3 regions of the Virgibacillus dokdonensis genome follow, and region 3 is predicted to be linked to each of the others. Evidence: riboswitches for the same ligand, from Rfam matches in the RefSeq annotation. Region 3 holds a riboswitch; each other region holds the start of a gene.
What was found. A riboswitch is a leader RNA that binds a small molecule or an ion and turns the genes downstream of it on or off. The one in region 3 is predicted to bind S-adenosylmethionine.
Positions count from the first base shown of each region.

Region 1 (4,496 bases), 3.7 Mb from region 3:
CGTGCAATAGCGAAGTACGTGTGCTTATCTACTTTTCCACCAGTATAGTTAAAACGTTTCGGTACGATTCCAAACGTAACGGCTGTATCTAAAACATGGTCATATAAGGAAAAGTCATTTACCGGGATTAGATCGATTCCTTTTTCTTGTTGTTTTTTCAAATTACGTAAACGGATTTCTGTTGTTTTTTCAAATAATTCCGTCTCGGAAATAACTCCACTCCAAAAATTTTCTAGTGTTCTTTTCCACTCTCGATTTTCTCCAATTCTCGGATAACCAATATTCGAACTCTTTATTTTTGACATATATACTCCTCCATTTTTTATATGTGATCGAAAATCATGATTATTCACATTCTCTCTTGGGTTCTCAGGTTCTAGGATAGGTTAATGCATTTATTCTAAACGACTATTCTTTAGAATTTGATTTGTACTTACCCTTAAATCCTAAATTAATGTGAGGATAAGCTTGCTTTCACTCGCATAGAATTTGTTTTTTGATGAATATAGTTAACTAATTCGACGATCATATCATAGCGCATAAACGGAGTGATAAGATATATCCCGTAAAAATGTTCTAAAGCTGTATCAAGTAGCTCTTTCGAAATAGCTATACTTTCTTTTGTTGATTGTGCTCGATTTCCTTCTGCTGCTTTCATACGAGATCGAGCTTCATCTGTAAGCTTTATCCCCGGTACTTCATGGTGTAAAAATTCAGCATTCTTTGTAGACGTTAATGGCATAATTCCAATAAAAATCGGAGTATCTATATGTGAGGTCGCTTGTTTCAAAGCAATTATTTTATCTTTGCTATACATGGGTTGTGTCATGATGTAATCAGCACCACTTGCGATCTTTCTCTCCAATCGAGCAATCGCCTTTTCTACATTATTCACATTTGGACTAAAAGCTGCTCCTACGGTAAATGCAGTATGTTCTCTTAGAGAATGCCCAGAAAATGACATGCCTTGATTTCCTTTTTTAATTCGTTCAATTAATTTAAATGAATTCACATCAAACACGGATGTTGCTCCTGGAAAACTGCCAATTTTAGTTGGGTCGCCAGTTATTGCTAAAATTTCATGAATTCCTAAAATGTGCAATCCCATTAAATGCGACTGTAAGCCAATTAAATTACGGTCTCGGCAAGCTATATGGACTAACGGTTTGATTCCTTGCTCTTTAATAATCGTTGCAATAGCTGTATTACATATTCGCGGTGTTGCAAGCGAATTATCGGCAAGTGTTACTGCATCGATTCCAGCTTCTTTCAATGCTTGTATTCCCTGGTGGTATTCTGTCATATCTAAATGTTTGGGAGCATCTAATTCAACAATAATGGTATGTCGTTCTTTTGCTAATTCTGCCAGCGATTTTTCTTTTCGTTTCCTTTTTAACATCACCCTATCCTGCTTTGGAAAGTCTACCACTTTTTCAGTAATAGGATTAGTAGCATTCAAGCCCTCAGCTAATGCTTTAATATGGTTAGGTGTTGTTCCGCAACACCCTCCTACTAAACGAACTCCTTGCTCTCTTAATTGGCTGGCACACTCCCTAAAATAATCCGGTTCATTTTCGTAATAAAGTACACCATCGCGATAAGCAGGTAAGCTTGCATTTGGGTAAGCAGCTAAAAAAGCCCTTTTCGGTATAGGAACCGATTGTAAAGAGGTGATTATTTGCGACGGACCAAAACGACAGTTCACGCCAACGAGATCAGCACCTAAAGCTTCCAGTTGTTGTAATGCTTCAGCCAACGGTGTTCCATTTTCCAAAATCCCCGGAACATGCATCGATACATTTGCAATAATAGGGATTTTCGTTTCCTCCCGAGCAATTTCCAACACCATCTTTAATTCATCGAGATTATAATAAGTTTCTAAAATGAGCCCATCTACTCCCTCCAAAAGCAAACAATATAATTGTTCTCGGAAGCTTCGCTTAATTTCCTCTTTTGTTTCGTTTAAAGCTTGAACGCCATGAATACCGCCAATCCCCCCTACAATGGATACTCCTTTTTGCCGAGCTTCCTTTGCAATTTGCACAGCCTTTTGGTTGATCCTTTTCACCTGATCCTCCAACCCATATCGTGCTAATTTAATATAATTTGCACCATATGTATTTGTTTGAATGACTGTTGCTCCAGCATGAATATACGCTTCATGTACTTGTTGAACTTGATTTGGATGGGTTATGTTTAATTGTTCAAAACTTTGATCGATTCCATAGGAATAAAGCATCGTTCCCATAGCACCATCGGCAATTAAAATTTGATTTTGTAATTGTTGTAATAAGCTCATGTCGGTTTCTCCTCCTTTGCATCAAATCATCTGCTCATACTCATGATAGGTCTTACTAACAGTTCATGCGGAAAAATGGTTTTAACATAGTAAAAGGCATCTTTCACCTTATTAAATAATCGAAAAGGTAAAAGATGCCTTTAGTTGTCTAATCGGCATGTGCTTTATTTGGAATTTTGTAACGAATGATTGTTATTCATATTCGCAAACCGCTTTTTCTCCGTTATGTCAATTTGTGTAACCCTTCCAGCGTGTACAGTAATGACTACAGAACCGAAATCAATTGCATCTAAGCTTTTTCTTACATACTCCCATTGTACTTCATTCAATTTACCCATTTTCCCATCTTCCCTTCTCATGTTATTCAAAGTACAAGTAACCAAACTGGAACTTGTAAAAGCCTAGTGCCCTTGGAAGAAAAGCGCCTGTTCATAACAAAAAACCTCTTCCTTTTGATAAATAAGAAGAGGTGGATTATTTTATAAGTCTATCGCTCTTCTTATCTTTCAGGCATAATGCTTGCTGGAATTGGCACAGTACTTCAACAAAGTCTGTTGCCGAGGTTTCGCTGGGCCAGTCCCTCCACCTCTCTGGATAAGAAATCATCTAATATTAAATTTGTTTAATACTCTACACCGAAAGTGTATTATTGTCAATAATTTATTTATAAAATTTTTGCAAATATTAATACAAATAGGTTTTATACATACATTCTCGAAGCGCTTTTCAGACTTATTCATAGTTGTTCAATAGGATTAAACCTAATTCCATTAGCTGTCGAGCACACTTGTTTGAATATATATTAGATTTTTATGATTCCTTAACACCACCCACAAATTGACTTTTTTTGTTAGATTTTAAATCGTTAATGATAATTAGATTTAACTATCGTATAATGACCATATGAAGGTTGTGATAATTTACTTAATTTCTGTTTCACAAATACAAATGGAAGCAAATTTTTCTTTGATTCCTAGTCTCTCATGGACTAGGATACATGGTTCTAAAAATTTTCTAGGAAGCAGGTGAGTTTGATGTATACTGAAAAAGTATTGTCGTTAAGAAATTTATCCATGAGTTATGGAAGTAAAAGCGTATTAAATAACATTAATCTCGATGTATATGCTGGACAAATCATTGGGTATATTGGGCCTAACGGTGCGGGAAAGAGTACTACACTTAAAATCATGCTCGGGTTAATAGAAGAATATAGTGGGACGGTAGAACTTTTTGGAGTAGATATTGCTACAAGTGATTACTCCTACAAACGTAAAATTGGTTATGTCCCAGAAAATGCAGAGATCTATGATAATTTAACAGCTAATGAATATTTGACATTTATCGGTGAGCTTTACGGCATGGATAAAAATAAAGCGGCTGCTAAAGCTAAAAGCCTTATGCAACAATTTGACATGGAAGATGTTTTACATACACGTATTTCTTCTTTTTCTAAAGGAATGCGGCAAAAAGTATTACTTATTTCAAGCCTATTGCATAATCCCGATCTGATCTTTTTAGACGAACCACTAAATGGGCTTGATGCTAATAGTGTCATCATCATTAAAGACATCTTGGAACAGCTTGTTGCAGAAGGAAAGACCATTTTTTATTCCTCACATATTATGGAGGTTGTAGAAAAGATTAGCAATCGCATCGTCCTGCTTAAGGATGGAGAAATTGCAGCAGATGGTACATTTGAAGAATTGCGCGAACAAAATAAGCAAGGCTCTTTAGAAAGTATTTTCAACCAGATAACAGGATTTGATGAACATAAACAAACCGCAGAGAAGTTTGTTCAAATTGTAACTGATGGTGATAATCATGAGTAAATTCTCTTTAAAAATCCTTGATCTGCTACAACCTTTTTTCCATATGCTACGTATTGATTATCACATGATGCGTAAAATTCTTGAGACGAAGCTTACGATGGATGAGCGCAGAATACCGACAGTATTTGCTTCAAATGTATCAAATAAAAAAAAGGATAGCAATCAGTTTGTAAAATCATTATTTATTTATGTATTATACGGGGTCATGCTCGTTCCTTTTTTATTTTTTGGAGATAATTATATCTTCCAAATCAGCCTCATCTTTGGTATTTCCATGTTCATTTTAATGACATCCATGGTGTCTGATTTTTCCGCAGTACTTCTAGATGTTCGCGACAAAACAGTTCTCCATACGAAACCGATTGATT
Region 1 covers NZ_LT745763.1:3,925,220-3,929,715, forward strand. The annotation lists gene metE (5-methyltetrahydropteroyltriglutamate--homocysteine S-methyltransferase) at 1-305, opposite strand, end outside; gene B2C77_RS19785 (bifunctional homocysteine S-methyltransferase/methylenetetrahydrofolate reductase) at 452-2,299, opposite strand; gene B2C77_RS19790 (YezD family protein) at 2,464-2,637, opposite strand; SAM riboswitch class I at 2,796-2,900, opposite strand; gene B2C77_RS19795 (ABC transporter ATP-binding protein) at 3,334-4,128, shown strand; gene B2C77_RS19800 (hypothetical protein) at 4,121-4,496, shown strand, end outside.
Region 1: another riboswitch for S-adenosylmethionine. It lies ahead of B2C77_RS19790 (YezD family protein); the one in region 3 lies ahead of B2C77_RS02835 (PLP-dependent aspartate aminotransferase family protein).

Region 2 (4,496 bases), 490 kb from region 3:
CGAAATGACAGAACATGAAACAGCAAGAGAAATGATTGGTTACTTATTAGTTCGTGGAGGTACACATGTGCTAGCCTATGCGAAAGCATTAGAAATCGCAACAGGCGTTGACGTTAAAAAGCTTATCCCGATTCCTGATTTATCGAACACGAAGTTTGATTATGCTCGAAAATTTGAAGAACAAGGATTGGCAAATGTTTTATACACGTGGAATGATGTGGGAGATTATAACGATATCCGACAAATTTGGAAAGGAGACAATCCAGAGAATGGGGAGAAGCTAATCGTCAAGGAAGGAACACCAAAAGGAGGCCCTGTTCCTAATTTAGAAGACCTTCCTGAACAATTTGCACCTGGCATTGATAAAGATGATTATCAAAAAATCGCTAAACGGTTAATGGAAAACATGTAAGTATGATGAACTCCTTGAACACCACGGAGTTCATCATGGAATATTTATGTAGAAACCACATTTAACTGATAGTAGTTCTTAGAAAACTTGGCTTGTCACCAAGCCTTTCGAAAGCCTTTGTTTTTCGTATACGATAAACCAAAAAATTTATACCTTCCTATAGTGCAAAAAAAAATTTTATCGGAAGCCTAAATCGATTAAAAAATCCCCTTGACTTTTATTCATTTTCCTTGTATTCTAATATTCAAACTTTTAAAATTCAATAGACATTTTCTTATCCAGAGAGGTGGAGGGACTGGCCCTTTGATACCTCGGCAACAGACCGCATGCGGTACTGTGCCAATTCCAGAAGCATAGCGCTTGAAGATAAGAAGAAGCTCCTTTTCGACATATTAGGAAACCTCTTCTTATTTCAAGGAGAGGTTTTTTGCATCCTCTCCTTGTAACCATTTTTAAGGAGATGATAAAATGTTACAACAAACGCGTGAAACAAACATGGTGCAACTAGGAAATCGAAGTGATGCTCGCACTGGCGCAGTTAATCCCCCTATTTATTTATCAACTGCATTCAAACATGATGGGATAGGGCAGTCAACCGGGTATGATTATAGCCGTACAAAAAACCCTACCCGATGCCTGTTAGAGGAAGGTGTTGCGCATTTAGAATCTGGTAAGCAAGCCTTTGCTTGTAGTTCAGGCATGGCGGCTATCCAGCTTGTACTTTCCCTTTTTCAAGCTGGTGATGAAATCATTGTTTCAGCAGATATTTACGGGGGAACGTATCGTTTGTTGGAACAGTACAACAAAGCATACAATTTCAAGATCTGCTATGATCCTTTTACCAACTTCAAAGAAACGGAAGCAAACATATCTAACAAAACAAAAGCAATATTTATTGAAACACCGACAAACCCTTTAATGCAAGAAATAGATATTGCCTCCATCGCTCACCTTACTAAAAAATATAATCTATTACTTATTGTTGACAACACCTTCCTTACGCCATATTTGCAACGCCCTTTAGAACTTGGCGCTAATATTATTCTACATAGTGCAACAAAGTATATCGGCGGGCACAATGATGTATTGGCTGGCATAGTAGTTGCTAACGATGAACCGATTTGTGAACAACTCGCTATGATGCATAATGCATCTGGGGCAGTGCTTTCTCCATTTGATTGTTGGCTGTTAATTAGAGGGTTAAAAACGCTTTCCTTGCGTATGGAAAAGCATGAAACAAATGCCCGAGAATTAGCCCATTTTTTAAGCAACCACCAAGCAATAAAAGAGGTGCTTTATCCTGGCAAAGGTGGTATGTTATCTTTTCGTTTACACGATAGCAAGTGGGTAGACCCTTTTTTACAGCAAATGCAACTGATTACCTTCGCCGAAAGTCTAGGCGGTGTGGAAAGCTTTATCACGTATCCAGCGACACAAACACATGCGGATATTCCCCTTAATGAACGTACCAAGCGTGGCATTGATGACTGTTTATTACGCTTTTCGGTCGGAATAGAGCATGTGAATGATTTAAAACATGATTTGCAGAACGCATTACAGGCATTTTAAATTTGGGCTTGCCGGAACTTTATAATAAAAGTTGTATTTTTATGAAAAAAACATCATAGAAAATGAAATGTTGGCTCTCATCCACTACTAGACGCAGAAGTTTCTAATCTATAAAATATTTTCGAAATAGGTTGACATTTATTTTTTTCGTATATAGTATAGTTCATATTCTGAATGATAAGATTTTACACACTGTGAATTTAATGGCGTTTTTAAACATTGCCAACTGTAAATCTTTATTATTCCACAACTTTATAGGATTTATCTTATCCAGAGAGGTGGAGGGACTGGCCCCTATGATACCCCAGCAACAGGCATCTTTTGCACTGTGCTAATTCCAGAAGCGTAACGCTTGAAGATAAGAAGAGACAACATTTGGAAGCTACCCTCTTCTTATTCATAAGAAGGGGGTTTTTATGTTCCAATAATTCACGATGGAAGCTCACATAGGTGAAGCAACTAAGAAAACGATTTTTTAATGAAAGGTGGGCGTAATTTTTCCATGAATTAAATCCGGAAGTCGTAGCTCTTGCTACATACTTCGTGCCACATTTTTTACAAAGCAAAGGTTTCAAAATAAAAGGAGGAGTTTAAGATGAAACGCAGCTTACAACAAAGATTGCAGGAAGGTACGGTTATTGTGGGAGAAGGTTATTTATTTGAATTAGAACGCAGGGGGTATTTACAAGCAGGTTCTTTTGTACCGGAAGTCGCATTAGATAATCCACAAGCTCTGAAACAAGCTTATCGCGATTTTATGAATGCAGGCTCAGACGTCGTACTGGCGTTTACTTACAATGGGAATAGAGAAAAGATGCGAATTATTGGTAAGGAAGAATTGCTCGAGCCGTTGAACAGAAATGCCATTCAACTAGCAAAAGAAGTCGCCAAAGAACATCCTGTAGAAGAAGCACTCGTTGCTGGAAACATTTCTAACACGAATATTTTCGATCCGAATGACCCAGCTTCCAAAGAGCAAGTAAGGAGCATTTTTGCCGAGATGGTGCAATGGTGTAAAGAAGAAGGTGTTGATTTCGTAAATGGAGAAACATTTTATTATTATGAAGAAGCTCTAATCGCTTTAGAAGAAATTACGAAACAAGAACTCCCAGCCGTCATCACTTTTGGTCTTATGGGAGAAAACATTCTAAGGGACGGGTATACCGTAGAGGAAGCTTGCCAATTATTATCTGAAAAAGGAGCGCTCGTCGTCGGAATGAATTGCTTCCGTGGCCCTGATACCATCCAGCCCTTTGTAGCTAAAATAAGAGATACAGTCAAAGGTTATGTTGGGGCACTACCAATACCTTATCGAACAACAGAGGCGCACCCAACCTTTTTCAACTTGCCGGATGGAGGTTGCAGTTGCCATTTACCTACAGAAACGACATTCCCAACGGCACTTGATCCGCTTTATCACAACCGCTACGAATTAGCCGCTTGGGCGAAAGAAGCAAAAGACATCGGTGTGAACTATATTGGCTTATGCTGTGGCGCGTCGCCTGCAATGTTACGTGCTGTTGCAGAAGCTGTCGGTAAAGAAACGATTAATTCCAAATACTCGCCAAATATGGAAAAACACTTTTTATTTGGTACTGACAAAACGTTGAAAAAACATAATTTAGAATACCGAACTAAGGCTTAGAGGGTTGCTGGATAAGCATTTTTAAAAATATCATCCGCTGACAAGTTTTGATTTAGAGAGGAACTCCCCATCAAAGCAGTGACGGGGAGTTCCTTTAAATATGATTTGAACATCTATTTATATTTTACGTTCTTTATATCGCTTTTCTTTTAAAAATGATTTGGTTAAAGTTCACACTAATATCCCCCATACTCCCACCAATCTGAGGAATAACGTTTACTAATTCCCAACCTTGTTTTCCGTATTCATTTAATTTATCTTCAGATTCCTCTCGATCAGCTGAAGTGATCCCTAATGTCCAAGTTTCTACCGCATATTCCCAGCACCCACGTCGAATCTCCTTTCCATAAATAAGATTGCTTTTATTATCCTTATTTTTTCATATATACTAAAAAGATTAATAATCCAGCTGATACAGAGATAGCAGATAGCTAAGTGAATGAATATTGCATTGCTCGTTATCTTTGCTATTTCTACTCCCACAACAAAAATCGGAAATCCTGTCCAAATAAAGAAGGAAAATAGAAGGATTACCAAAATCATTAGCATAAACATATAATCTTTTTTAAACAAGTTGAAAAAATGATGGATGTACAGATGCATATTAATCTATCCTATTTATTTCCTTTTAACCAGAAGCAAGATCGACATCTTCATTACTTTTAGAAACGGAGTACTTTTATCATTCGACAAGAACTGTGGACTTTCCTCTTTTGAAAGTGCATCTCAGTGTCTTATTTAAATCCTCTCCTGTTCACCAGCCTATGCTGTTGTTTATTCTTGATTAGCGTATTAAATAGTAAAAAAGGTAGATAGCCAATTACTCCTCCAAGTGTATTCAACAGCAAATCATCTACATCGAAGCTACCA
Region 2 covers NZ_LT745763.1:717,675-722,170, reverse strand. The annotation lists gene B2C77_RS05110 (manganese catalase family protein) at 1-412, shown strand, start outside; SAM riboswitch class I at 684-785, shown strand; gene B2C77_RS05105 (methionine biosynthesis PLP-dependent protein) at 881-1,981, shown strand; SAM riboswitch class I at 2,245-2,346, shown strand; gene B2C77_RS05100 (homocysteine S-methyltransferase family protein) at 2,577-3,626, shown strand; gene B2C77_RS22470 (DUF4177 domain-containing protein) at 3,760-3,963, opposite strand; gene B2C77_RS05085 (VanZ family protein) at 4,361-4,496, opposite strand, start outside.
Region 2: another riboswitch for S-adenosylmethionine. It lies ahead of B2C77_RS05100 (homocysteine S-methyltransferase family protein); the one in region 3 lies ahead of B2C77_RS02835 (PLP-dependent aspartate aminotransferase family protein).

Region 3 (4,496 bases):
AGCGCCAATTGTTATAAATACAATGTCCGCTTGCTTTATGGAAGCAATAATATCGTCTTGCTGCAGTCTTTTAAGTAGTTGGTCTGAGCGATTGCCTCGTACACCAAAATTATCAAAAGAAGCTTCTGTGTTTGCTTGAGTCATTATTTGTTCAAGGGCTCCGACATAGCCTCCTTGTTTTGTTTCATCGCCAACACCTTGTGTCAACGAATCACCAATTGCCGTGATATGTCTTGATTGATAAAAATGCTTCGTAACCTGTTGCTCTTTATGAGTAAAAAGCTTTGGCGATGGTTTTTGCTCATGCTTTTTGATGTTGGCCGTTTTTTCTTTTGTTGCTGCATCCTGTTGCTTTATATCCTTTTCAGCAAGATTTGCTTGATCTGCTTCATGTATGAAAATATAGAGCGTGGCTCCTACGATGAGTAACAGGAGAGTTACTCCGGTTATTAATTTCTTTTTTTGCATCGTTATCAACACCTAAGTGGATTAGTTTTAAACATCGGGCTTGTTAAAAGTTTTATGGTAACTATACTAACTTAATGAGGACTTTGTTTGTATGATTAGAGTATTGGCTGCTTGTAGTATACAGCATATGTATACTACAAGCATTTGCTTACACTATAGGGCAGTATAATATTTTGAAGTTTATCCCGACTATAAGATACTATAAAACTCGCGTTGTTCTGAGCTAACAGCATCCCAACTTTTAAAATAAGTAGGGGATGAAAGAAAATTCCACTGATTAGAAATTCACTTTATATCATAAGTTGAATTTTTCCAATTAGACGTATCAAATCTTCTATTTCTACTGACTACTTTCATAGCTTGCCGATTTTGGCTACCTTCATTCATTTTATCATTAGAAAAACTTGGCTTGTCGTAGGAAGAAAGCCTTTATTTTTCTTAAGAGATAAGAAAGTATAAAATTAGGGGCTAATGAGGGGCTTATGTATAACCAAATAACCTAATAAGCCAGCACCCAGCAACTAGGCGACTTCACCAAATCGCCTTACGATAAGTCATCATCTGTTCGTGCTAAATAGGAAGGTCGACTAAAACGGGCTTGCCTTAGTGCGTCGGCATACCCCTGTTTTAGTGGCATGACTCCTAAAACTTTCGTTGATTTGTTCCACTCGCTACGTTGCTAAACGAGCGCCCTGCCTTTGTTCTACTATAAACCAAAAAAATCTAATAGTAAAAAAGATCGCCTTCAATTACAAGGCGATCAGAAAGGGAAGGTTAGTTATAATTTTTCCAATTATACAAACAAATAAACCTGTTATAAAAAAGGTAATGGTATGCTATGCAAATACAGGTGCCTCCGTAGCATTGTTTCGAAGCAATAACGCTTCTTCATAAGGGTTTTTTTGTGTAATAACAGTAATGCCAGTTGCTTTAGCATGTTCTATCGTAGCAGCTGTTTCATTTGTTTTTTCCACCCATAAAAGCTTACAGTCTTTATTTACGAGCTGCTCTAACAGTGGAGCTGGTAATGTAGGCTGCAGTGACCAAGTAGCGTCCACTACTGGGATGTCCGTTAATTCTTTATACTGTGGTAAAGGGATAGTTAGGTTAGTACTTCCCACAACAGCTATATCGAATCCGAACGCTTGTAATTGGAAGACTTTTTTTCGGTCTGTTTCATTTGCTGTTTCTAAACCGTATACGGCAAGGCATTTTTTGCGCACATTTCCACCGTCTCTTAAAAAAGAAGAATGAAGCAGCCAATGGATAGCCTGTTGTTCACCAATAGCGATGGTTGCTTGTTCCCCTGTAGCTTTTGCTATTGCGTTGTCCAAAGTAATGAGTAGATCATGAACAGACTCTAAGCCAACCGATAAACGAATGGTTTCTTCTGTTGTCCCACTTGCGGCTAATTCCTCCGTTGTTAGCTGTTGATGTGTGGTAGATGCAGGGTGAATAATGAGCGATTTAGCATCACCTACATTTGCTACATGCGACCATAATTCAATTTGATCAATTAATTGTCTTCCAGCTTCCCTTCCACCTTGAATACCGAACGTTATAATTGACCCGGCAGTACCCTCACGAAAGTATTTTTTTGTTAATGGATAGGAAGGATGATTGGACAAGCCAGGATAATTAACCCAATCAATTGCTGGATGATCTGTTAAAAAAGCAGCAATTTTTTGTGCGTTCTTCGTATGTTGTTGCATGCGTAAATGTAACGTTTCTAACCCTTGAAGCAACAAAAATGCGCTATGTGGGCTTAAACAAGCTCCAATATCACGAATTAATTGTACACGTAGTTTTGTAGCGAAAGCGGCAGGTCCAACATCAGCAAATCGCAAGCCGTTGTAACTTGCATCAGGTTCGGTAAAACCTGGGAATCTATCGTGATTCCAATCAAACCTTCCTCCGTCTACAACCACCCCGCCAATCGTTGTTCCGTGACCACCGATCCATTTTGTTGCAGAATGGACAATAATATCTGCTCCCCATGCGAATGGTTTAACGAGGTAAGGGGCAAAGGTATTATCGATAATTATAGGGATATGGTGTGCATGTGCTATTGCTGCGATCGTTTCAATATCAAAAACATGCAGGCTGGGATTGGTGATCGTTTCCCCAAAAATAGCTTTTGTTTTCTCAGTAATTGCAGCCTCTACTTCATTTGGATTGGAACCATCTATGAATTTTACATGAATTCCGTAACGAGGAAGTATATTAGCAAATAAATTGTATGTGCCACCGTAAAGATTGCTATCGGTAATAATTTCGTCCCCAGCACTTGCTACATTTAAAATAGCGAAAGTGATTGCGGCCATTCCAGAAGATGTAGCTACTGCAGCGACACCATCTTCTAGTTGGGCAACACGTTGTTCAAACGTATCTACAGTTGGATTACCAATTCGGGAGTATATATTTCCAGGTTCTTTTAAACCGAATAAGTTTTGTGCGTGTTCTGTATCGTTAAATACATAAGAGGTCGTTTGGTAAATAGGGACTGCTCTAGCTCCTGTTTCTGAATCGGGGGTTTGCCCACCGTGAAGTAATGCAGTTTCTGGATTTTGCGTAAAAAAATGACTCATTATTTTTCCTCCTTTGATTAAATGTAAAAATGGGTTTGCTATTCGACTAATTGAAAAAGAGAGTGCATGGATAAGAACCATGCATCTTGTGTTGCACTATAGAAAAGTATAAAATTTTTTGGGTTTATAGTATAAGAAAAATGACAGCGTTTTTTCGCCATAAGACTTGGCGATAAGCGAAGTTTTTCTACTATTGGTTAGAAGTAAGTAGTTTGCAAGGAAGAAATGAAAACAAAAAATAAAAAACCCTCTTCTTAAGAAGAGGGTTTAAAATATACATTCCGTCCTCCTCTTATCTTCCAAACCTTATAATAGGTTTGTAGGATTTAGCACCGTAAAAAGCAAAGTTGGTTGCTTTCAGGTTGCCGGGCTTCACAGGGCCTATTCCCTCCACCGCTCATAATAAGAGATGTTATTTAAATTACTGAATATTATATAAGGTTCAAATGAATTTGTCAACGGTGATTTTTGTTATTAGAGCTTGCTTGTTCAACTGTTTGTTTTTAATAAAGCGTTAGTTTGCTTTTTTAAATTGCTTTTTTGTAGGCTTTTGGTAACTAGCTAACAGATAGTTAATCAGTGCGAACCATATGAATAAAAATGCGATGAAGTGAGCAGAAGTGAATGGCTCTTTATATAAAAAAACTCCTATTAACAACATAAGCGTTGGTGCAAGGTATTGCAAAAAGCCGACCAAGGATAAAGAAATGCGTTTCGCTCCACTTGCAAATAGTAATAACGGTATTGCTGTAACTACGCCAGCACCTATTAGTAGCATGTTTGTCGTTGATAGAATGGTGCTCCATTGAAAAGTGTTTTGCGGAAGAAACAATAAGAATAGAAGAGCGACTGGAGAAATTAACATCGTTTCGATTGTCAGTCCAATCATAGGACCAATATCTATCTTTTTCTTTAACAAACCGTACAACCCAAAGCTCGTTGCAAGCAATAAAGATATCCAAGGAAATACGCCATAACTTATTGTCAAATAAAGGACGCCAATAGCTGCCATGATAAAGGAAATGGTCTGTCTAAAGGTAAAAGATTCCTTCAGTACAAGGATACCAAGCAAAATACTGATTAAAGGGTTAATATAATATCCTAAACTTGCTTGAATAACATGATCATTGTGCACCGCCCAAATAAATGTCAGCCAATTGAGACTAATAACAGTAGTTGCCATAAAAACGCCTATGAATTTTCGTCTGTTTTGCATTAATGCCTTCCATTCGCGAAGCAATTCATGCCATTTCCCAACAATAAGTACAATGATAATCATAAAAATAGCCGACCATATAATTCGATGTGCCAGCGTTTCGCCAGGTGAAACGCTCTCTAGAAATTTCCAATAAATGGGAAGAACTCCCCATAAAGCATAAGCTCCTAAGGTATGTATGATACCCGTTTTATCTTGTGTAACGGTCATGTTCTCCCTTCTTT
Region 3 covers NZ_LT745763.1:224,474-228,969, forward strand. The annotation lists gene B2C77_RS02830 (SGNH/GDSL hydrolase family protein) at 1-468, opposite strand, end outside; gene B2C77_RS02835 (PLP-dependent aspartate aminotransferase family protein) at 1,305-3,056, opposite strand; SAM riboswitch class I at 3,346-3,465, opposite strand; gene rarD (EamA family transporter RarD) at 3,571-4,482, opposite strand.